DNA from 4 places in the Pseudarthrobacter sp. R1 genome. Region 3 is predicted to be linked to each of the others. Evidence: riboswitches for the same ligand, from Rfam matches in the RefSeq annotation. Region 3 holds a riboswitch; each other region holds the start of a gene.
What was found. Region 3 has a riboswitch for S-adenosylmethionine ahead of metX (homoserine O-acetyltransferase MetX). Riboswitches for the same ligand answer to the same signal wherever they lie in the genome.
Positions count from the first base shown of each region.

Region 1 (5,611 bases), on a different contig from region 3:
AGAACCTGATGGGCCCGGAACCCACGCTCCTGCCTGCCGAGACAGAGGTCTACCAGCAGCTGGAAGCCGGCCAGGAAGCCCTGGACCTGGTGGAGAAGCACCCGACGTCCTCGTTGCTGTGGGCCGTCCTGGCTGAAGAGGCCTGGGCTGAGGGGCGCACCATCGATTCCTACGCCTACTCACGCGTGGGCTACCACCGTGGACTGGACTCGCTGCGGCGCAACGGCTGGCGCGGCGTCGGCCCGATCCCCTGGGAGCATGAGCCCAACCGCGGCTTCCTGCGGGCGCTGTACTCGCTGGGGCGCGCTGCCGCGGCGATTGGTGAGGCGGAGGAGCCGGAACGGATCGAGAAGTTCCTGAACGACTCCGACCCCACGGCGAAAGCAGCCATCGAAGGCAAGTAAATCCCCACCGCCTCCCTCGCTTCGCTGCGCTCACTCAGAGAAGCCGGGCGGCGGAGGCCCCTTATTACGACGGCGGCCGGTCACCTTCTTCGAAAAGGTGGCCGGCCGCCGTCGTAAGCGGTGAGGCTGGTGGCTAAGCTTTCTGCAGGCCCGTCCGGGCCATCGCGTCGGCGTAGGCCACGCGCATGTCCTCGAGGTACTCCTCCTGGCGGGCAGGCGAGCCGGCGAACGCACGGCCGCTGAGGGAGCGCACCTTGTAGGTCTTCAGTCCGCGGCGCCAGAGCAGCGGCACCTCAGTCTTCAGCAGCAGGTTGGCCAGGCGGTTGGCCTCCGTGCCGTGGGCCACGATCACCGAGGCGCGCGGAACCAGCGCCAGGAACTTCAGCAGCGGCTTCAGGCCCGCGGAAATCTGGTCCGGCGTGAACTTCCCGTTGGCCTCCCCGGCGACGTGCCAGGGGTGGACGTTCCACGGCATAACGAACTCCGGCCGCAGCCCCAGCTTCCACTGGATCCCCAGCATCCGGGTGGCGGCGTCGTGGTCGCCGGCGGTGATGAAACCGGAGGGGTCGGCCTCGCCGATGTTCGAGTACAGGCTGATGATGCGGCACTCGTCGACGTCGTGCATGGGGTCCACGTAGGGCACAATGGTGCCGGGCTTGGTCCCCTGCAGGGAATCGCACAGTTCGTTGACGGCTGCAACATTCGGTTCGTAGCGGCGGTTCAGAAGCTGATCATGGAAAGATTCGGGTGCCAGGGCTGTCATGTAGTGCTGGGTCTCCTGCGGGGATTGGTGTTGCTGCCACCGCGAAAATGGGCGCACAATGGCGCAGCAGATCCGAAGTGGTTGAAATGGGGCGGACCGATTCCTGGTCGGCCTTTACCAGTTTAGCAAGCCCTGCGAAACGAAACGCCGGTCCCGCGCACCCGATCCAAGCGGTGCACGGAACCGGCGGTTTTTGCGTTTCTGTTGCGGGCTACCAGAGCCGCTTGGTAGCCCGGCGAGCACCCTCGCCCAGGGCTTCCAGCTTCGCGAAGGCGATCTGCGGGTGGACCCTGCCGCCCAGGCCGCAGTCGGTGGAGGCGATGACGTTCTCCCGGCCCACAACCTCTGCGAACCGTACGATCCGGTCTGCCACCAGGTCCGGGTGCTCCACCACATTGGTGGCGTGCGAGACGATGCCCGGGATGATGACCTTGCCCTCGGGGAGCTTAGTGTCCTCCCAGACCCGCCACTCGTGCTCGTGGCGGACGTTGGCAGCCTCGAAGGAGTAGCCGCCGGCGTTGATCTGCAGCATCGTGTCCACCAGGTCCGCAAGGGGGAGGTCCGTGGTGTGCGGGCCGTGCCAGGAGCCCCAGCAGAGGTGGAACCGGACCTGCTCCTCGGGAAGGCCGCGGAGGGCGTAGTTCAGGGCTTCCACGCGGATCTGCGTGAACTTCAGGTAGTCGGCCACACTCGGCTCGGGGCTGATCTGGTCCCAGTTCTCGGCGATGGAGGGATCGTCGATCTGGAGGATCAGGCCGGCGTCGATGATGGCCTTGTACTCTTCACGGAGCGCATCGGCGCAGGCGTAGATGTATTCCTCCTCCGTGGCGTAGTACTCATTGGTGATACGTGAGGCGCTGCCGGGGGAGAGTGCCGCAACAAACCCTTCCTTCAGTCCGGCGGCGGCCAGGCCTGCCTTCAGGTTTGCGACGTCGGAGGCGACGGCGTCCTGGCCGGTGTAGACGAGCGGTCCAGTGACCTTGGGGAACGGCTTGGGGCCACCGGTGAAGATGCCGCTGGTGGGATCGTTGTAGGCCTCTGCAAAGTCGGTGCGGTCGCGGCGGTGGATGAAGCCGGTGAGCTGGACGTTGCCAGGGGTGGATTCTTTCGGTTCAACCGCCCACTTGGCGTCGTTGTCCAGTTCCAGCCCGCCCATGCGCGCGAACGAGTAGGACCACCATGCGCCATAGTCCACAGCGGCGGACATCGCGTGCCCGTATTCGCCGTCGTTGGGAATGTCGATGCCCAGGCTTTGCTGGCGCTGGACCAGGTCCACCACGGAGGCGGCAAGGAGTTCGTTGTAGCCGTCAACATCGGCAGGGTTCTCTTCGCGGGCGGCGTTGGCTGCGATCAGTTCAGGGGTGCGCGGCAACGATCCGGCGTGGGTGGCGCGGATGTGGTCTGTGTTCAGGGACATGCTGGATTTCCTTTCCATCGGTCCTGGCAGTAGCACCTTCGCAGGCAGGACGTACCTGCACTATGTGGGGTTGCTGCGGCGTCATCGATCCAGGTCTCTCGGCCGCTCCGGATGGGTACTCTCACTTAAATGCACCGGTACGCCCGGGAGCAAATCCGCTGTCGGATTATGTCGGCGGGGAAACGAGGGGCGGAGCTTTCAAACGTACCTGGACGGCTACGCCCTGGGGCTCCGGAGCAACGGATAATTGATCAAGCAGACGGTCACCACCCTTACCGCAACCGCCCGCAGCAATCGCTGACGGATCAATTGCCGACGCCGACACCTCCTTCTGGGACAGCCTCGCCACCCAGACCTCCCGCCCGGGCGAGGAAGCTGACGACGAGTAGCATCACCGCTGACAGTCCGCCGCGGTCCTTTGCCGCGCAGGAGTCCTTTACCCTGCAAGAAGGACCGCGGCGGCCCAACGAGTGGACAAAGTCGCTCATCGGCTAAACTTGGGTGGTAAGAGCCCCGGAACTCTTGCGTCGCTGTGCCGCCCGCGGACCAGCGAAGGCCGGTCCATTCGGGGCATTCTCATGAACGGCGCTGCACCAGGCCGCCACGTTGTGGCATGGCACGGGCAGCCCGAACGAATGGGGGAGGATCCCATGCCAGCAATTGTGATCGTAGGAGCCCAGTGGGGCGACGAAGGAAAAGGCAAGGCGACCGACCTGCTGGGCGGCCGCGTTGACTACGTCGTCAAACCCAACGGCGGAAACAACGCCGGGCACACCGTCGTCGTAGGCGGTGAAAAATACGAACTCAAGCTGCTTCCGGCAGGCATCCTCAGCCCCAACGCGGTACCCATCATCGGCAACGGCTGCGTTGTTAACCTCGAGGCACTCTTCCAGGAAATCGAAGGCCTCCAGGCCCGCGGCGCCGACACTTCAAAGCTTCGCGTCTCCGCGAACGCACACCTTGTTGCTCCCTACCACCAGGTGCTGGACAAGGTGACGGAGCGCTTCCTCGGCAGCCGCGCCATCGGGACCACGGGCCGCGGCATCGGCCCCGCCTACATGGACAAGGTGGCCCGCCTGGGCATCCGGGTCCAGGACGTGTTTGACGAGTCAATCCTCCGCCAGAAGGTGGAAGGTTCGCTGCGCCAGAAGAATGAACTCCTGGTCAAGGTCTACAACCGCCGTGGCGTGCTCGTGGATGAGATCGTGGAGTACTTCCTCTCCTTCGCCGACCGGCTCCGCCCGCTGGTCATCGACAGCACCTTGGTCCTCAACTCTGCCCTGGACGAGGGCAAGGTGGTCCTGATGGAAGGCGGCCAGGCAACTTTCCTGGACGTGGACCACGGAACCTACCCGTTCGTCACCTCCTCCAACCCCACAGCTGGCGGGGCCTCCGTGGGTTCGGGCATCGGGCCAACCCGCATCTCCCGCTCCATCGGCATCATCAAGGCGTACACCACACGTGTTGGCGCCGGCCCGTTCCCCACGGAGCTTTTCGACGAGATGGGCGTCTACCTGCAGAAAACCGGCGGTGAGTTCGGCGTCAACACCGGCCGGCCGCGCCGCTGCGGATGGTACGACGCCGTCCTGGCCCGCCACGCCTCACGCGTGAACGGCTTCACGGACTACTTCGTCACCAAGCTGGACGTGCTCACCGGCATCGAGCAGATCCCGGTGTGCGTTGCCTACGACGTCGATGGCGTCCGCCACGACGAAATGCCCATGACGCAGACCGAGTTCCACCACGCAGTGCCGATCTTCGAATACTTCGAGGGCTGGACAGAGGACATCACGGGTGCGCGGACCCTGGCGGACCTGCCGGAGAACGCACGCAACTATGTCCTGGCCCTGGAGAAGCTGTCCGGGACGCGCTTCTCAGCCATCGGTGTCGGACCGGACCGGGACCAGACCATCGTGGTGAACGACCTCATCAACGACTGACGCGTCAGGATTTACGACGGCGGCGGGCCACCTTTGGAAGGTGGCCCGCCGTTTGTCTTTCCGGCGCCGCGGCAATTTACACAGGGTTTACGGGGCAGGCCTTGTAAGGCTGCGTCATTGGACGTCAGACTTATAAGCACCACGTGATGCGATCACCAATTCGTTCGACCAAACCCGCGGAAGCATGCGCAGCAACGGCGCACGGACCGGTCGGTGACAAAGATGTCGCCGGGCAGGATCCCCGCAGACCGGAAGGATTTGTTATGGCCGGAAAGTTCGAAGCTTTTGTCGACTCAGATTCATTTTTCAGGTTCCGGCTTCTGGCCCCCGATGGCACGGTGATGGCGGTGTCCGGCCCTTTCGAGGACAAATCCGCGCTCGCCGCCGGGATTGCCGCCGTCCGTGAATGCGCAGGTACCGGGCTGGTCACCGATCTTTGCCCTGCCGGGGCCGTAACCAGGACCGCCGCCGCGGCTCCTGCTGTTGTTCCCATGAGGCCCCAGGCCGACTGCGATGACAAGCGCGTCCCCGCCAGGGTGCACGCTTTCACCATCGCCAAGGAACCGCGCCGGCAGGGGAGTGCTCCTCGCTGGGCCCCGGCCGCGGCCCGCTGAACCTCCCGCAGAAAAAAGTTTGAAAAGTTTTTGCTGCAAGGCGTAACCCTTTGTAGGCCTGCAGCGATTACCCCTATGTAGCGCCGGTCTGGAACTTGTCCCCCATCACGTTCCAGGCCGGCTCTTTCACTTCCCGGTGCCAAAGGCAGTTGCGGCAACTGGCCGCAGCGCTTTGCGTGGCTGGCCCCGGGCAGTAGTTACTGAGGGGTAAAGTGAGGCGGGGAAAAGGCATTCCCCATCGGATCAGGCCTCTTCCGCCCGGAACCCCTTTTTGACTGAAAGCACTACGTCCGTGACAGATGCACTCACAGACGGAACCCTGCGGGACCAAGCCGCCGGCGCGTCCGTCTTCAGCGTTGTCTACCGGACCTATGCATCACAAGTCCTGGGCTATCTCGCGGCCCGGGGAGTCGAGGACCCGGAGGCGGCCATGCAGGAAGTGTTCCTCTCCGTCCTGCCACGGCTCGACACCA
Region 1 is NZ_JAMKFI010000009.1:519,867-525,477, forward strand. Features, by position in the region: gene M8J71_RS19745 (DUF3151 domain-containing protein) at 1-404, shown strand, start outside; gene M8J71_RS19750 (uracil-DNA glycosylase) at 538-1,167, opposite strand; gene M8J71_RS19755 (cobalamin-independent methionine synthase II family protein) at 1,379-2,584, opposite strand; SAM riboswitch class I at 2,596-2,702, opposite strand; partial or broken gene M8J71_RS19760 (carboxypeptidase) at 2,790-2,973, shown strand; gene M8J71_RS19765 (adenylosuccinate synthase) at 3,235-4,524, shown strand; gene M8J71_RS19770 (YegP family protein) at 4,788-5,138, shown strand; gene M8J71_RS19775 (RNA polymerase sigma factor) at 5,431-5,611, shown strand, end outside.
Region 1: it holds a riboswitch for S-adenosylmethionine, as region 3 does, so the genes downstream of both, M8J71_RS19755 (cobalamin-independent methionine synthase II family protein) here and metX (homoserine O-acetyltransferase MetX) in region 3, are expected to answer to the same signal.

Region 2 (5,611 bases), on a different contig from region 3:
AAAGGCAGCCTCTTTGCCCGAGCGGCCGCCCGTCGTCGCAAGCTCAAGGGTGAGGACCGTGCCGCCGGCGCTCATCTGTTGTGCCGCCAGTTCGTACTGCGGGTGGGACTTCAGGAGCGGGTACTTCACCCAGCTCACGGCGGGCTGCTGCTCCAGCCACTCGGCCAGCCGCAGGGCGGACGCCGATGAATGGTTGACGCGCAGGGCCATAGTCTCAAGGCCCTTGGTGAGCACCCAGGCGTTGAAGGCGGACAACGACGGGCCGGTGTGGCGCATCAGCTGCTTGACCGGCCCCTCGATGAACTCCTTGGTGCCCAGGATGGCGCCGCCCAGGACTCGTCCCTGGCCGTCGATGTGCTTGGTGCCGGAGTAGACGATGACGTCGGCACCCAGCTGCCCGCAGCGCTGCAGCAGGGGAGTCGCAAAGACGTTGTCGACGACGACGGTGGCACCTGCCGCGTGCGCGAGTTCACTCACCGCGGCGATGTCGACGATTTCCTGCATGGGGTTGGACGGTGACTCGAAGAACACGGCAGTGGTGGGCTGGGACAGGGCGTCACGCCACTGTTCCAGGTCAGGACCGTCCACGAACACCGTCTCCACACCCCACCGCGGCAGGATCTCATTCAGGATCACGAAGCAGGAACCGAAAAGCGAGCGGGCAGCCACCACGCGGTCGCCGGCAGCCAGCAACGCACCCAGGGCGGTAAAGACGGCGGACATGCCGGACGCCGTCGCAAAGCACGCCTCGGTTCCCTCAAGGAGGCGGAGGCGCTCCTGGAAGGTGGCAACCGAGGGATTGCCATAGCGGGAGTACACAAAGCGCTCGTCCTCGCCCGTGAAGGCGCGTTCGGCAGCGGCGGCGGATTCATACACGAACCCGGAGTTCAGGAATACAGCCTCGCTGGTTTCCTGGAAGTTGGTGCGGTCCAGCCCGCCGCGCACGGCCTGGGTGTCGGGGCTCCAGCCGGCGGCGTCTTCGTTGAAGGTCACTTAATTCTTTCCGAGGTTGGTGGGCAGTCCGCGGTTCTTCCAGCCGTTGACGGTGCGTTCGCCGTAACGGTCCGGCTCGCCTTCAAAGCCCTCCAGCACGTTGTAGGAGGTGTAGCCGGCCTGGGTGGCGGCAATGGCGGCCGCGATGGAACGCTGCCCGGAGCGGCACAGGAATACCAGTTCGGTAGACGGATCCTCTGGCGCCTGCTGGCTCAGGGAGCTAATGAAATCAGGGTTGGGAATGCCGCCGGGGAACGTCCACTGGATGAACAGCGGATCGTTGTCGGTGGCCTTTGTGTCGGGGATGCCGATATGGGCCCACTCGCCCTCAGTGCGGACATCCACCAGGATGGCTCCCTGCTCCAGCTTTTCCCACGCCTCCTGGGGCGTCAGGTCTCCGGCGTAGCTCATGCGTGGCCCTCGCCGTCGAACTCGAGGTCTTCGCCTGCGGATTCGAGGTTATCCACTGCGGTGGCGACGGCGGCGTCGGCGGAAGCGATGGCCGCCGGCAGGACCAATGCCTGCGCCACGATCACCTGGCCGCCGTTGGACGTTGCAGCCGGGCTGCCGTGGAGGAACTAGCCTTCGGCCAAGGCAGCGGAAATCCGTTCGCAAAAGGACCTGTCATCCGGTCCGGTGACAAGCCGGTAGGAAAGTCTTTCTTCAGGGGCAGGTGCGTCGGACACGACGGATCTCCTTCTCTCACGCTTGCAACTCGAATCGGTCGATATGCCGAGTATTCACCTGAGGCACCCCGCCGCGAAAGGAGGGTTGCCGACCGGCCAGTCAGGGCTTGGTGCCGGTACTCATTACTCCCCAGAAACGTAACACTTGGCGCGCAGGGCCGCACGGCCGCCGTCGTCATGTTCCGTAACTGAACGGGGCACCGTGCAGCAGGCAGCGGTTTCCATGACGCCGGAGAAACCGACGGCAGCGGCATCACCGCAGGTGGTTGGCGTTTTCTGGCCTTTTGCGGACGCACCGCCAGATACAGTTTCTTACGGGGCAGTGCCCCATCATCAGAACCAGCACCGGGGGTCCCCATCAGCACGCGATCTGCCGGGCCACAGCACCCTGCCGGCCTTTACGGGGTACCCCAACTGCGCGTGGTTGGGGCGCTCCTTGCCACACTGCTGATTGCCCTCGTGGCTGTGGTGCTGCCTGCAGGGTCGGCCCAGGCCGCGCGGAGTTTCCCGGAAGAGGGAAAGCCGCTGCTGGGCGCCGTCCTTGAATGGGGTGAGGACTCCGCCGCCGGTTTCACCGACCGGCTGGGTGCCTCGCCGGCCATTTTGGGCCACGACATAGCGTTTCCCTACCGCTCATCAGAGCAAAACGACATCGAGGGATTCCTGGAACAGTCCTCCCTGCAGGGTGCCCACGCGATGCTCACCGTGAAGCCCACGATGCCGCTGGACCAGATCGACGCCGCCGCTGCGAGGCCCTTCGCCGAACGGGTGTTGGAGCTTGCGTCCAGTTTCAAAGGGCAGCTGCTGGTCCGGTTTGCCCCGGACATGAATGCGAGCTGGGTTGAGTGGGGCCAGCAGCCGGCTGCCTACCGCGCAGCATTCCAGACCGTGACGGCGGCGTTCCGGGAGGTCGACGGCGGCGGGGGCACTGTGATGGTCTGGGAACCGTACCTGGGCACGGATTATCCGTTCGACCGGAACCGGAATGCGCCTGCACAGGGAAGCGATGGGTTCGCGCTGCTAGATAGTAACGGCGACGGCGTCTGGAACGGCTCGGACGCGGCCTACGAACCCTACTATCCCGGGGACGATGCGGTGGATTGGGTGGGCCTGACCGCCTTCCACGACGACACAGCCGGTGGCGCTGCCGTCAACACAGTTCCCCGCGCCGGCGAACTGCGGGACATGCTCACGGCCTCCGGCGGTGAAAACTTCTACGCCAGCTATTCCGAGGGACGGGACAAGCCGCTCCTCCTGCACACGTCCGCGTTCTACAGCCCGGCCTCCGGCGGCGCATCCGAAGCGGACATCAAGGCCGCCTGGTGGGACCAGGTGGTTGGGGTCGCCACCGCCGGTGAATTCCGCAGGGCAGGGGCTGTGGTGTGGGACGAACGGACCAGTACGCGGGACGCCGGAGTGGCAAGCATCGACTGGCGGCTCACCGGAAACCCGGCCATCGCCAACGCCGCCCTGGGCACGCTGGAAGCGTCCCCCATCGTCGCAGGCCCGGTCACCGAGGTCAGCTCCGGCAGCACATACGTCCGGGCCAACACCCTCACGGGGGCCGCTGCCTGGACAGTGGGCGCGGCGCTCCTCATCCTCCTGGTTGCCCTGTGGCAGATTCCCCGCCGGGTCAATGTCGCAACGGCGTGGGGATACTCAGACCCGTCCAGCAGGGATTCCCGGGTGGATATGTTGCGCGGCCTGGCCATTGTCTTTGTTGTGGTAAACCACCTGGGCATGACCTCGCTGTTCCAGTTGCTCACGCAGGAGGCGGTGGGGTTCGTCTCGGGTGCCGAGCTGTTTGTCCTCTTCTCCGGCCTGGTGGTGGGCATGGTGTACGGGCCCAGAGCGAAGGAGGACTTCGGAACGGTGGTTGACCTAACCTCGCGGCGGGCGGGCAAGCTCTACCTGACGGCACTGATAGTCCTGATTGGCGTCTTCCTGGTCTCGTTGCTGCCGATCTTCCGGACTGACGCCCTCACCACCTTTGTGGACCAGGGAACGGGCGGGGCAGGGCACGACGGCGCCGGCCGTACCTATGACCTGTATGCAGGCATGGAATCCCTGTTCCAGTTCCCGGTGCCGCCGCAGGTGCTCCCTGCCATCCTGCTGCTGCAGTTCGGACCCTGGCAGTTCAACGTGATGGGGCTTTACGTGGTGCTGCTCCTTGCCAGCCCGCTGATCCTGGCTGCGCTCAACCGCGGCAAGGCAGTCTGGGTGCTGGCCGGAACCCTTGCGGTCTACGCCGTGGGAGCGGCCACGAGGTTCCGGCTCCTGCCCTCGCAGTTCGAGGACTCGTTCCCGCTGCTCGTGTGGCAGGTGCTGTTCGTGATCGGACTCGTCGCCGGCTACCACCGGCGCAACATCGTCGCCTGGCTGGTGGGGCAGACCTGGCTGGTGGCCGCGTGCACCGTCGCCGCACTCCTGTTCGCATTTCTCTCGTGGGGCAACCCCTACCTGGCGAACGGTTTTGATGTCCGCCTCGCCATCATCCCGGACGCCCTGTACCGGAGCATGTACGATTTTTTCTTCGGACGGACGTATCTGGCGCCGGGCCGGCTGCTCAACGTCCTGGTCCTGGTGGTGGCGGCCTACGCCTTCCTCACCGCGTACTGGAAGCCCGTGCAGCGCGCACTCGGCTGGTTCCTGATTCCGCTGGGCCGCGCCACCCTCTACGTCTTCATCATGCACGTGGTGCTGATCGCCGTGGTGGCCAATATCCCGGCACTGCAGCAGGAGAACGTGCTGCTCAACACGGCCGCATACGCCGTAGTGCTGGGGCTCCTGTGGGTCATGGTCCGGACCAGGTTCCTCTTCCGGATCATTCCCACGTAGGGCATCCGCTGGAGTTGCCCGCGGCATCCCGGAAGCGTTTACTTCACGGAAATGTGAACGGCACAGCACCGACATTGTCACAGCATTTGACGAAACATTTGGCCCTTACGCTCACCTCGTAACACTCCGGTGAAAGGGAAAAAATGACAGATGCGACTCGCAGGAACTTCCTCCGCTACGTGGGCATGGTGGGAGGGGCCGGGGTGATGTACGAGACCATGGCAGCGATGGGCCTGGCTCCCGATACGGCCGCGCCTGCCTATGCTGCGCCCCGGGCCAATGACCTGCAGGGGAAGGGGAAGAGCGTCGTCATCCTGGGCGGCGGCATCGCCGGACTGACCACTGCTTATGAGTTGGGCAAGGCGGGCTACAAAGTCACCATCCTCGAGGCCCGGATGCGGCCAGGCGGACGCAACTGGACCGTACGTGGCGGCACCGAGGAAACGGACCTCCGCGGAATTACCCAGCGGGCAACATTCTCGAAGGACCAGTACATGAATGCCGGCCCCGGCCGCATTCCCCAGCACCACATCACCCTGGACTACTGCAAGGAACTGGGGGTGACGATCGAGCCCTTCACCAACCAGAACGCTGACGGATATCTGTTCCGGGAGGGCAACACCAAGCTCTCCAACACCCCTGTCCGCCACCGCGCCGCTAAAGCCGATGTCTACGGTTACGTCTCCGAGCTCCTCGCCAAAGCCACAGACCAGGGTGCCCTGGACAGCTACATGAGCGCAGCGGATAAAGAGAACCTGATCTCCTTCCTGCGGAACTTCGGCGCCATCGGCGGCAAGGTTCCCGGTGATGCGGCGGCAAGCTTCAAATACACCGGCACGGGCCGCAAGGGCTACTCCGTGGCCCCGGGCGCCGGGCTGGAAGCGGGAACACCCCTGGCACCGGAGGCCCTTTCGGATGTCTTTGCCAGCGGCGTCGGCAACTACTTCTCCTTCGAATTCGGCTGGGACCAGGCCATGATGATGTTCCAGCCCGTGGGCGGCATGGACCGTATCCCATACGCGTTCGAAGCCGCCATTGGCAAGGACAAGTTCGTTTACGGGGCCCAGGTCCTGTCCATGAACAACACCGCCGCC
Region 2 is NZ_JAMKFI010000004.1:82,718-88,328, forward strand. Features, by position in the region: gene M8J71_RS03470 (O-succinylhomoserine sulfhydrylase) at 1-993, opposite strand, end outside; gene M8J71_RS03475 (rhodanese-like domain-containing protein) at 994-1,404, opposite strand; partial or broken gene M8J71_RS03480 (DUF1737 domain-containing protein) at 1,401-1,679, opposite strand; SAM riboswitch class IV at 1,693-1,807, opposite strand; gene opgC (OpgC domain-containing protein) at 2,100-4,517, shown strand; gene M8J71_RS03490 (flavin monoamine oxidase family protein) at 4,661-5,611, shown strand, end outside.
Region 2: it holds a riboswitch for S-adenosylmethionine, as region 3 does, so the genes downstream of both, M8J71_RS03480 (DUF1737 domain-containing protein) here and metX (homoserine O-acetyltransferase MetX) in region 3, are expected to answer to the same signal.

Region 3 (5,611 bases):
GGTTGCCGAACTGGGCCACCGGTCCTCGCAGCTGCCCACGCCGAAGTCCAGCTTCCAGGCGACGAGCATCTTTGCCCAGGTGGAGGCGGTGCGCCGCGGCGCCGGCATCGGTTTGCTTCCAAACTTCATGGTGGCGCGGAATCCGGAGTTCGTTCCGGTGCTCCCCCACGCCTTCCAGCGCCAGGTGCCCATCTGGGCCGTGGCACGGCCGGAATCGCTGCGGTCCGCCCGGGTGCAGGCCGTGATCGCTGCGCTGAAGGAAGAAGTTACCGAACGCCAGGACTTGCTGGCTGCCTAGGTCTTGGTCATCCGGAGCCGTGTTTCAGGCTTGGAAGAGCCGCCTCACAACCTGTCCCGCGGCCAGCGCGTCGAGGCCCTCGTTGATCTCGTCAAGCGGCCGGGTGTCGGTGTGCAGCAGCTCAACGGGAAGCCTGCCCTCCCGCCAGTACGACAGGTACAAGGGGATGTCCCGGCCCGGAACGGCGTCGCCCATATACGAGCCCAGCAGCCGCTTGCCCGCCCCCGCGAACTGGAGCGCGGGCACAGTCAGTTCCGCTGTGGGGTGCGGCAGGCCCACCGAGACCACGGCGCCGCCACGCGTCACGTGCTCGAGGCATGATGCGATGACCCGGGCTGACCCCACAGCTTCAATGGCGGTGTCCACGCCGTCCCCGGCGGCCTCCTGGATCAGGCGGGGAGCCTCGTCCGGGGTCCCCACGGCGGTTGCCCCGCATTTCAGGGCGAGGCCGTGCTTGCCGGCGTTCGGATCGATGGCGATTACGGAGGAGGCACCAGCGAGCGCCGCGGCCATGACGGCCGAAAGCCCCACGGCGCCGAGTCCGAAGACGGCTACGGACTGGCCTTGCTGGACGGCCGCCGTGTTGAGGACGGCTCCCATCCCGGTGAGCACGGCGCAACCGAACATTGCCGCAACAGTGTCGGGGACGTCCTCGTCGATGACCACCACAGATTCCCGGGCCACCACCGCGTAATCGGCGAAGGCCGAAACCCCCAGATGGTGGTTGATCCGCTCCCCCGCGGGCGTCCGCAGCAGGGCCTCACCATGCAGCAGGTCCCCCGACCCGTTGACTTCCGCCGCGCGGTGGCAAAGTGCAGGGCGGCCCGCCCTGCACGCCCGGCAGTCACCACAGCTGGGAACGAAGACGAGGACCACGTGGTCCCCGGGGGAGACATCCGTCACCCCTTCACCCACCGCGGCAACCCGCCCAACAGCCTCATGTCCCAGTGCCATGGGAAGGGGCCTGACGCGGGAGCCGTCCACCACGGACAGGTCCGAGTGGCACAGGCTCGAGTAGGTGATCGTGATGCCCAGCTCACCGGCGCGGGGTTCCGGCCGGTCAAGCTCCTCGACCCGAAGGGGATGCGCTTCGGTGTAGCTGGTGCCGGACGGGACGGTGGAGTAAAGGACGGCTGCTTTCATGGGAGATCCTGACTTCGTCGAAGGTGCTGACACCCAACTGCCCGGGCCTGCGGGGTCGCGGGTCCGGGCAGTTGGTGCTACGTGGCTCTGGTGGTGCCAGTGACTATTTCTTGCCGGCCGCGAGCAGGTCGGCGGTGCCCTTGGCGTCGGCTGCGTCCACATCGTGGAGCGAGATGCCGCGGGTCTCCTTGAGGAAGAACACGGAGATTGCGGTCACGATGCAGGCTCCCAGCAGGTAGAGCGCCACCGGAGTGGAGGACTTGAAGCTATTCAGCAGCGAGGTGGCGATGATCGGTGCCAGCGATCCGGCGACGATGGAGGTCACCTGGTAGCCCAGGGAAACACCGGAGTACCGCATACGGGTGGGGAACATCTCGGCCATGATGGACGGCTGGCCCGCATACATCAGCGCGTGGAACAGCAGGCCGATGGTGATGGCGGCCAGGATGACGATGTCGTTGCCGGTGTCCATCATGGGGAAGGCGAAGAAGCCCCAGGTGCCGCCGAGGATGGCGCCTGCCATGTAGACCGGCCGACGGCCGAACGCGTCCGACATCTTGCCAACGAGCGGGACGGCGCAGAAGTGGATGAAGTGCGCCACGAGCAGGAGCAGGAGGATGCGGGAGGTGTCAGTCTGGACGACGATCTTCAGGTAGGTGATGGAGAAGGTCACCACAAGGTAGTACAGGATGTTCTCGGCAAAACGCAGGCCCATGGCGGTGAAGACACCGCGCGGGTAGCGGCGGAAGACTTCGGCCACACCGTAGCCCTTCTTCTCCACCGTGACTTCCTTGCGGGCTTCAATGAAGATCGGCGCATCCTGGACCTTGGTGCGGATGTAGTAGCCAATGATCACGATGACGGCAGACAGCCAGAAGGCGACGCGCCAGCCCCAGCCAAGGAATGCTTCCTGGGAAAGCGTGGCCGAAAGGGTGAACAGCACGCCGGTGGCCAGGAGGTTGCCCATCGGTACGGCTGACTGTGGCCAGCTGGACCAGAACCCGCGGGACTTGTTGGGGCTGTGCTCGGCAACAAGCAGCACGGCGCCGCCCCATTCACCGCCGACGGCGAAGCCCTGCACGAAGCGCAGGAACACCAGGAGGGCCGGAGCCCAGTAACCGATCTGGGCGAAGGTGGGCAGGCAGCCCATCAGGAAGGTGGCAACGCCCACCAGGATGATGCTTAGCTGCAGCAGCTGCTTGCGGCCGAACTTGTCACCGAAGTGGCCAAAGACGATGCCGCCAATGGGGCGGGCCACGAAGCCCACGGCATAGGTGACGAAGGCGGCGATAATGCCATCCAGTTCGGTCCCGGAATTGGGGAAGAACATTTTGCCGAACACCAGGGTGGCGGCGGAGGCATAGAGGAAAAACTCGTACCACTCAACAACAGTGCCGGCCATGGAGGCCGTAACGACTTTCTTCAGGCCTGAGGCCCTGACGTCGGTTTCCTCGGGCCGCTGTGCGGCGGAGCTTTCCGTACTCATTTAGTGAACTCCTTCGGCGTCGTCTTCGACACCACTGGGACAGGCTGTGGCGGATACGCGTGATTTCGCCACGAACCGCCGGGTCCCATTGAGTATGGTCTGCCTCTCCGCCCAGCTCAACGGCGAATCATGCAGAGCCCATCTGCATTAATGCACATATTCGGGCTTTCGGGAGGTCGGCCTATGCCAAAAGGTGCTCGCGGAGCTGCGATCCGAGCTGGCCGATCTCGGTGAGGAACCCGTCGTGCCCGATGGGCGCCTCGATGACGTGGACGTCCACCTCCCCGGGAAGCGCCCGCGCCAGCTCCCGCGACTGGGACGGGAAGTAAAGCCGGTCCGAGTCCACAGCGGCGATGAAAAAGCGCGCATTGACGCTGGACAGGGTCTGGGCGAGCGGCCCCCGTCCCCGGCAGATGTCGTGGCTCATGAGCGCCTCGGTGATCGCGATGTAGCTGTTGGCGTCGAAGCGCTGGACCAGCTTGCTGCCCTGATGATCCAGGTAGCTCTCCACCTGGTAGCGCCCGCGGGCTGCCAGCTGCTCGCCCCGAAGCGGCGACTCGGGGGCCTGCGGCGCGCGCCCGAACCGTCCGTCCAGTTCCACCGGGGAGCGGTACGTGATGTGCGCGATGCGCCGGGCAAGGGCCAGGCCTTCCTCGGGGGCGGGTCCGTTGTAGTAGTCACCGCCGTTGAAGTTGGCGTCCTGCCGGATGGCGAGGGTCTGTGCCTGGGCAAAGGCGATCTGCTCGGCAGTACTCGCGGCGCCCACGGCAATCACAGCACAACGCCGCACCCGCTCCGGGTACATAACAGCCCATTCCAGCGCCCGCGCCCCTCCCATCGATCCGCCCAGCACGGCAAACCAGCTCTCGATCCCCAACTGGCCGGCCAGGCGGGCCTCCGCCACAGTGCTGTCCCGCAGGGTCACCAGCGGAAAACGCGAGCCCCAGGGCGCTCCGTCCGGAGCAAGCGACGACGGGCCGGTGGACCCATAGCAGCCGCCCACGATGTTGATGGACACTACGAAGAAACGGTTGGTATCCACCGGCGCACCCGGCCCGGCGAGTTGTTCCCACCAGCCGGGTTCTTCGGTATCGCCCCGGGTTACGTGGGTGCTGCCGGTAAGGGCGTGTTCGATGAGGACGGCGTTGCTGCCGTCCTCGTTCAGGGTGCCCCAGGTTTCGTAGGCCAGGGTGACGTCCGGCAGGTATCCGCCGGCTTCCAGCTTCAGTCCTCCGATGGAGGCGTAGCGGACAATCCCGTGTTCGGGGACGGTGGTACGGGTGACGGTAACCGTCATGGCAAGACCTCTTCTACGCGCTTGCCCGCCGTCGAATGACCGGCAGGCCAGGTCTTCACCCGGGGCACCCCACCGCGGAAGGAGGGTTGCCGGCCAGCAAGCCGGGGCTGTCACTGGCACTCATGACCTGGTTCGAGTGTACGAAACAGGCCCTGCCTGCCGCCAAGAGTGTGACTGGTTGTGACTTCCCCGGCCCGCCGCCGCGCTGGTGCCCTGGGTACGGTTAGGCGCCGGTGGCCTCCTTGGCCGCCCGGAAGCCGGCCTCGAGGTCAGCCAGGATGTCATCGATGTGCTCGATCCCCACGGACAGCCGCACCAGGCCGGGGTTTACGCCGGCAACCACCTGCTGCTCCGGTGAGAGCTGGCTGTGGGTGGTCGACGCTGGGTGGATCACCAGGGAACGGACGTCACCGATGTTTGCCACGTGGGAGTGCAGCTCCAGCGCGTCCACAAAGCGCTTGCCCGCCTCCGCGCCGCCGGCGAGGTTGAACGACACAATGGCGCCGGTGCCCTTGGGGCCGTACTTGCGTCCGCGCTCGTACCAGGGGCTGGACGGCAGCCCGGCGTAGGCGACGGATTCGACGTCGTCACGCGCTTCCAGCCATCGGGCAACTTCCAGGGCATTGGCCACGTGCCGTTCCACCCTCAGGCTCAGCGTCTCCAGTCCCTGGGCGATAAGGAAGGCGTTGAAGGGCGACACTGCCGAGCCAAGGTCGCGCAGCAGCTGCACCCGGGCCTTCAGGATGTAGGACAGGTTGGCACCCAGGGCACCTTCGGCGCCAAGGTCCCGGGCGTAAACCAGCCCGTTGTAGGTGGGGTCCGGGGTGTTGAAGCCGGGGAATTTGGCGGGGTCCTTGGCGAAGTCGAACTTTCCTGAGTCCACGATCACGCCCGCAATGGCAGAACCATGGCCGCCCAGGTATTTGGTGGCCGAGTGCACCACGACGTCCGCACCCCATTCCAGCGGGCGGATCAGGTACGGGGTGGACAGGGTGTTGTCCACAATCAGGGGAACCCCGGCCTCGTGCGCAACCTGGGACACGCCTTCGATGTCCAGGACGTCCTGCCGCGGGTTGGAGACCACCTCGCCAAAGAACAGCTTGGTGTTGGGCTGCACTGCGGCACGCCACTGGTCCAGGTTGTCCGGGTCCGCCACAAACGTGACGGAGATGCCGAACTTCTTCAGCGTGTGGGCGAAGAGGTTGTAGGTGCCGCCGTACAGGCTGGGGCTGGCAACGATATGGTCCCCCGACTCGGCGATGTTCAGGACCGCGAAAGTTTCAGCGGCCTGGCCGGAGCTGAGCAGCAGGGCTCCAAGACCGCCTTCGAGGCTTGCGATCCGCTGTTCCACGGCTTCCTGTGTGGGGTTGCCGATCCTGGTGTAGAT
Region 3 is NZ_JAMKFI010000005.1:243,791-249,401, reverse strand. Features, by position in the region: gene M8J71_RS05310 (LysR family transcriptional regulator) at 1-298, shown strand, start outside; gene M8J71_RS05305 (zinc-dependent alcohol dehydrogenase family protein) at 323-1,441, opposite strand; gene M8J71_RS05300 (MFS transporter) at 1,545-2,927, opposite strand; gene metX (homoserine O-acetyltransferase MetX) at 3,109-4,224, opposite strand; SAM riboswitch class IV at 4,237-4,352, opposite strand; gene M8J71_RS05290 (bifunctional o-acetylhomoserine/o-acetylserine sulfhydrylase) at 4,448-5,611, opposite strand, start outside.

Region 4 (5,611 bases), on a different contig from region 3:
ATGGTCGGTGTGCACCCACAGGGCGGACGTGATTTCGTCGGCGAGGTCGTAGTCCCTGGTCCTGCCCGAGTTCCTGATCCGCACCACCAGGGCGCCGCCGAACGGCTTGCGGCCCACAACCTCCACCTCGGCGTCGAGGTCTATTTCCTCGGCGGAAAGATAGCGGAGCAAATCCGGGTTCTCATCGCTGATCCGGGTGATCCTGCCGGTGTGCCCCTGGTCCAGCTCGCCCATCAGGTGGGCGCGCGGCATCAGCACTTTCCCGTCGGCGGTGGGAATGGGGTCACCGTGCGGATCCCGCTGCGGGTTCCCGAGTTGGGCCGCAACCCGCTCAATGAACGTGTCCGAGACGGCATGCTCCAGCAGTTCGGCTTCGTCGTGGACCTCGTCCCAGCTGTAGCCCAGCTGCTGGACAAGGTAGGTCTCTATCAGGCGGTGGCGGCGCACCATGGAAAGGGCCAGGCGGACGCCGGCGTCCGTCAGCGTGATGGCGCTGTACGGCTTATGGTCGACGAGGCCCTGGTCCTTCAGCTTGCGGACCATTTCCGAGACCGAGGAGTTGGCGACGCCAAGGCGCTGCGCAAGCTGGGAGGACGTGATGGCCTTGTCCTGCCATTCCGTGAAGGAGTAGATGACCTTGACGTAATCCTCAATGGAGGAGGAGGGCGCGCTGGTCTTCACAGCTCCAAGCCTACCCGTTGCCTGTTCTCCGTCATGCCTTGAAGGCCCGCCAGGTCAGCGTCAGGTACGGCAGTTCGAGCTCTTCTTCCAGGCTGTGGCCCAGGTGGTCGTGGAGATACCAGTCCAGGTTGGCCAACACCTTGGCGCGGGTGGTTTCGCCGGCGCGCAGGTAGTAGCTTCTCGACTTCGTCAGCTCCACCAGGTCCGTGGTGCTGACGCGGTCCTGCCAGTGGGTGACGTGTCCCTCAAGCCCCCGGAACTCGGGCCCCACGACAGGCCGGAAGTCCGCCTTGTACACATCCCCTGCGTGCATGATCCGGGAGAGCCGGTGGACCCAGGGGACAGAGGTGTCCAACTGATTCCAGATCAGGCCCAGCGTTCCGTGCGGGCGGAGGACGCGTGCCAGTTCCGTGCTTGCGGCCAGGGCGTCGCACCAGTGCCATGCCTGGGCAACGCTTACGACGTCGAAGGCTGCGGCGGGCAGGCCAGTTGCCTCCGCGGTGGCCTGGACTGCCGTGGCAGCGGGATAGTGCGCCCGTAACTGCTCGAGCATGTCGGCAGAGGGGTCTACCGCCGTGACGGCCAGGCCCATGTCCAGCAGCAGTTCGGTGAACTTACCGGTGCCGGCACCGGCATCAAGCGCCTCGCGGGCATCCGGGGGAACCAGCCAGCGGGCTGATTCTTCCGGGTAGCCCGGACGGACCTGCTGGTAGTGCCGGCCGCCGTCCTGGAAGCTCTGGCCGAGCTCCTGCCGCCGTCCGTGGTCAAGCCTGGGGCCACCCCGTACCACGCGTGGCCTCCTTCGTCCGATGCCCTTGGGTATCCTTCGAATTTACCGCACCCGCCCCTGAGGCAGGATCAGTAAGCAGAGTCAGTGCCAACAGCGAGTGTTCAGTCGTCGATGCAGGGGGCGGCCCCGGCGGTCCCTGGAGTGTTCGGTGCCCAGTGCGGGTACGTGCGCGTGTCGTTGGCGGGAACCCAGCGCCCCGCGTCCACGACGTAGTCCCACCCCAGGCCGTTGCGGCGCAGCGAGTCGATGCCGGCAAGGAGCCGTTCTGCATCCTCGAGGCGTGAACCGACACCGAAACTCGCACGCAGGGAACCGGAAGGAAGCCCGAGCCGCTTCAGCAGCGGGTGCGCGCAGAAGCGGCCGTCCCGCAGGCCTACGCCGTGTTCCGCAGACAGGTAGGCGGCCACGAGACCGGCGTCGTAGCCTTCTACGGAGAAGTTGACCACGCCGATCGTGTCCGTATCCGGGTTGGTGTCCTTGAAGATCTGATGCACAGTCACGCCGTCAATGTTCTGCAGGCCTTCCACCAGGAAGGATCGGATGGCCGATTCGTGGGCGTGCCACTGCTCCTGGTCCAGGCCGGCGATCACCTGTGTGGCGCGGGCCAGCGTAGCTGCGCCAAGGACGTTCGGCGAGCCGGCCTCATGGCGGGCAGGGCCGGTGGCCCAGCTGACGCCGTCGAGCCTGGCTTCCTTGACGGCGCCGCCGCCTGCGAGGTGGGGCGTTCCGGCGTCGAGCCAGTCGGCGCGTCCCACCAGTACACCGGTACCAAACGGCGCGTAAAGCTTGTGGCCGGAGAAGGCGAGGTAGTCGACGCCGTCCGCGGCGATGTTCACGCGGCGGTGCGGCGCAAGCTGGGCCGCGTCAACCACAATCCGTGCGCCGTGTTCGTGGGCGAGCGCGGCGAGGGCCCGGATGGGAAGAATCTCACCGGTGACGTTGGAGGCGCCGGTGACGGCGAGCAGGCTCACGCCGCCCTGCTCCAGCTCGTCGCGCACGGACTCGATGGTCCCGGCGATGGTGTCAGCGGCAACGATGCTCCGGTGGGGGACACCCTGCCACGGCAGCAGGTTCGCGTGGTGTTCGATGTCCAGGTATAGGACGTCGCCGTCCGGACGTCCGTCCGTCGCGGGCAGGCAGCCCGCCAGCAGGTTGAGGGAATCGGTGGTGTTGCGGGTGAATATCACCGAGTCGTCAGGGCGGCCGCCCACAAAGTCCCGGACAATGCTGCGGGCGTTCTCGTAGACGGACGTGCTGATCTGGGACGCGTAGCCGGCGCCGCGGTGGACGCTCGCGTAGAAGGGCAGGATCTCGTTGAGGTAGGCCGAGACCACGGAGAGGGCTGGAGCCGAGGCACCATAGTCGAGGTTTGCGTACCGGACGTGGCCGCCGGAGATCAGGGGCGCCTGGATTTCCGCGCCTGTGACGGCAGCAAGGGGACGGCCGGCAACAGTACGGCGGGCATCAAAAAGGGCAGCAGCTTCAGCCTGGATGGGCTGGGCGGCGGCGTTGGGGGAGACGGTGGCAGTTGTCACAGAGACCTCACTTCGAAAAGGACTCCCTGCTCCGGGAATCCGCGCTTGCCGCATCCGTTCCGGACCGGCCTGGTCGTCACCCGGGGCACCCCACCGCGGTTGGAGGGTTGCCGGCCAGCAAACCGGGGTTTCGCGCTGGCACTCGTGACCTGGTTAAGAGCGTAGGACATGGGGCAGGAAGGTTCGAAGCCGGCACAAATGTTAAGCACTTTGTTACGCCTGCTGAAAAGTGCTGCTTTGGCCGAAGAAACGACGGCGGGCGCCCCCCTTTTGGGGGGGCCCCCCCCCGTTCTTTTGTGTAGGGGCCTCGAGGAAGGCGGGCCGGGCGGGGGGTGGGCCGCGGGGGACCCCCGGGGGGCGGAAGGGGGTGGGGGGGGGGGGGGTGGGCGCCGACGGGCCCGCCCCGCCCTCGCCTCCTTTTATAACCCCCGAGCCCCCAGACCACGCACGGAACTGTCGTGCGGGATGTGGGAGTCGATGGGCGTGCCGACGCGCTCGTAGTAGGCCTCGGCGCCGCCGGGCGTCATCCAGTTGAGGAAGCGCGTGTAGTGGCTGGCCATGCGGTAGGCGTGGGGCGTGTTGGGCGGGGGGACCCCGGAGTCACCGGGGGGGAGGGTACGGCGTTGCCGGGGGGGGGGTGCGGGCGGCGAGCACCCAGCGGGTTGCCGCGGGACCCCGTGTCGTGGTGGTAAGCGGGGACAGGGGGGCGGAGAGTGCGAAAGCGCAGACAAATTGTTTCTGCTTTTTGTCACCCTTTAAAAAAGCTTGCGTTGGGCCGAAAAACGCGGGGGGGGGCTCCTTTTTGGGGGGCCCCCCGCCGCTGATTCTTCGGTGAAGGACCCTAGGGAAGGTCGTCCAGGTCGGGGTTCAGCCTGCGGAGCACCTCGGAGTGCAGGATGGAGTTGGTGGCCAGTGCGTTGCCGCCGAACGGCCCGTCCTCTCCTTCGAGGGAGGTGAAGCGGCCACCCGCTTCAACGACGATCGGCACGAGTGCCGCCATGTCGTAAAGGTTGAGCTCGGGTTCGCAGGCGATGTCCACGGCGCCTTCAGCCACCATGCAGTAGGACCAGAAATCGCCGAAAGCCCGGGTCCGCCACACGTCCTCGGTGAGGCCCAGGAAGTTGTCCAGGTTCCCGCGTTCCTTCCACCCGCCCAGGCTGGAATAGGACAGCGAAGCGTCCGAAAGGTTGGCGACATTCGAGACGCGGAGCCGGGTGGCAGCAGCCAGCGAACGTCCCATGTAGGCGCCCATGCCCTTGGCCGCCCACCAGCGCTTGCCCAGGGCGGGAGCGCTCACCACTCCAACAACCGGCTCGCCTTCATCCACCAGGGCGATCAGGGTGGCCCAGACGGGGACCCCGCGGACGAAGTTCTTGGTGCCGTCAATGGGATCGATGATCCAGCGGCGGGACCCGTGGCCGGTGCTGCCGAACTCTTCGCCGAGCACGGCGTCACGCGGACGGGAACGGGACAACTGCCCTCGGATGGCTTCTTCCGCCGCCTTGTCCGCGTCGGTGACCGGCGTCAGGTCGGGCTTGGTCTCCACCTGGAGGTCCTGGGCCTTGAAGCGGCTCATGGTCTGGTCATCCACGGAATCTGCCAGGACGTGCGCCAGGCGCAGGTCATCGTTATAGCTTGAAGCGGGTTGGATCATGGTTCCAAACTACCGTCTGCGCGCGGTTCTGCTGGGAGATCGGCGCCGTCAGTTGACGCTGCCCAGTTCCTTCGCCTCCTGCGCCTCCAGCCGCGGGTCCGTGCCCAGGAGGCGCCGCAGAGATGCCAGCCGGGCTTCTCCGGTGGCACCGGCGTGGCCGCCGCCCACCCAGGCGTCCAGGCCGCAGTTCACAGCGGTGGCGGTGTGCTTGCACCCGCGTTCGCAATCCTCGATGCCGGGGGAGAGGTCCGGGAAGGAACGCAGGATCCGGTCCGGGTCCACGTGGGCCAGGCCGAAGGTGCGGATGCCCGGGGTGTCGATGATCCAGCTGCCGGCGGGTGCGTCCGCCAGCCTCAGGGCCAGCGCCGACGACGACGTGTGGCGGCCCCGACCTGTCACCGCATTAACCCCGCCGGTGGCACGCTCTGCACCGGTCAGTGCGTTCACCATGGTCGACTTGCCGACGCCTGAATGCCCCAGCATGACTGTCACTTTTCCATCCAGGTAACCGCGGAGTTCCGCGACAGCCCCGCTGTCCAGGCGTGCGGACAGTCCGTCGTCCGAGCGGGCATCGATCCCCGAGGCGCTGGAGTCGGCCGTCCGGCTGATGATCACGGGGAAGTCGAGGTGGGTGTAGTTGGACAACAGCTCCGCTGGATCCTTGACATCCGCCTTGGTGACCAACAGGATCGGCTCGATCCCGGCGTCGTACGCCGCCACCAGGGCACGGTCGATGAAGCCGGTGCGGGGCTCGGGGTTGGCAGCCGCCACCACAATGACGAGCTGGTCCGCGTTGGCCACCACGGCGCGTTCCACGGGATCGGTGTCGTCCGCACTGCGGCGCAGGAGGGTCCTGCGGTCCTGGATCTTGACCAGCCGGGCCAAGGTGTCCGGTTCGCCGGAGACATCGCCTACGAGGGAGACGAAATCGCCCGCCACCACCGGGTTGCG
Region 4 is NZ_JAMKFI010000008.1:786,342-791,952, forward strand. Features, by position in the region: gene M8J71_RS14470 (metal-dependent transcriptional regulator) at 1-681, opposite strand, end outside; gene M8J71_RS14475 (class I SAM-dependent methyltransferase) at 713-1,471, opposite strand; gene M8J71_RS14480 (aminotransferase class V-fold PLP-dependent enzyme) at 1,573-3,006, opposite strand; SAM riboswitch class IV at 3,043-3,156, opposite strand; gene hisN (histidinol-phosphatase) at 3,848-4,660, opposite strand; gene rsgA (ribosome small subunit-dependent GTPase A) at 4,709-5,611, opposite strand, start outside.
Region 4: it holds a riboswitch for S-adenosylmethionine, as region 3 does, so the genes downstream of both, M8J71_RS14480 (aminotransferase class V-fold PLP-dependent enzyme) here and metX (homoserine O-acetyltransferase MetX) in region 3, are expected to answer to the same signal.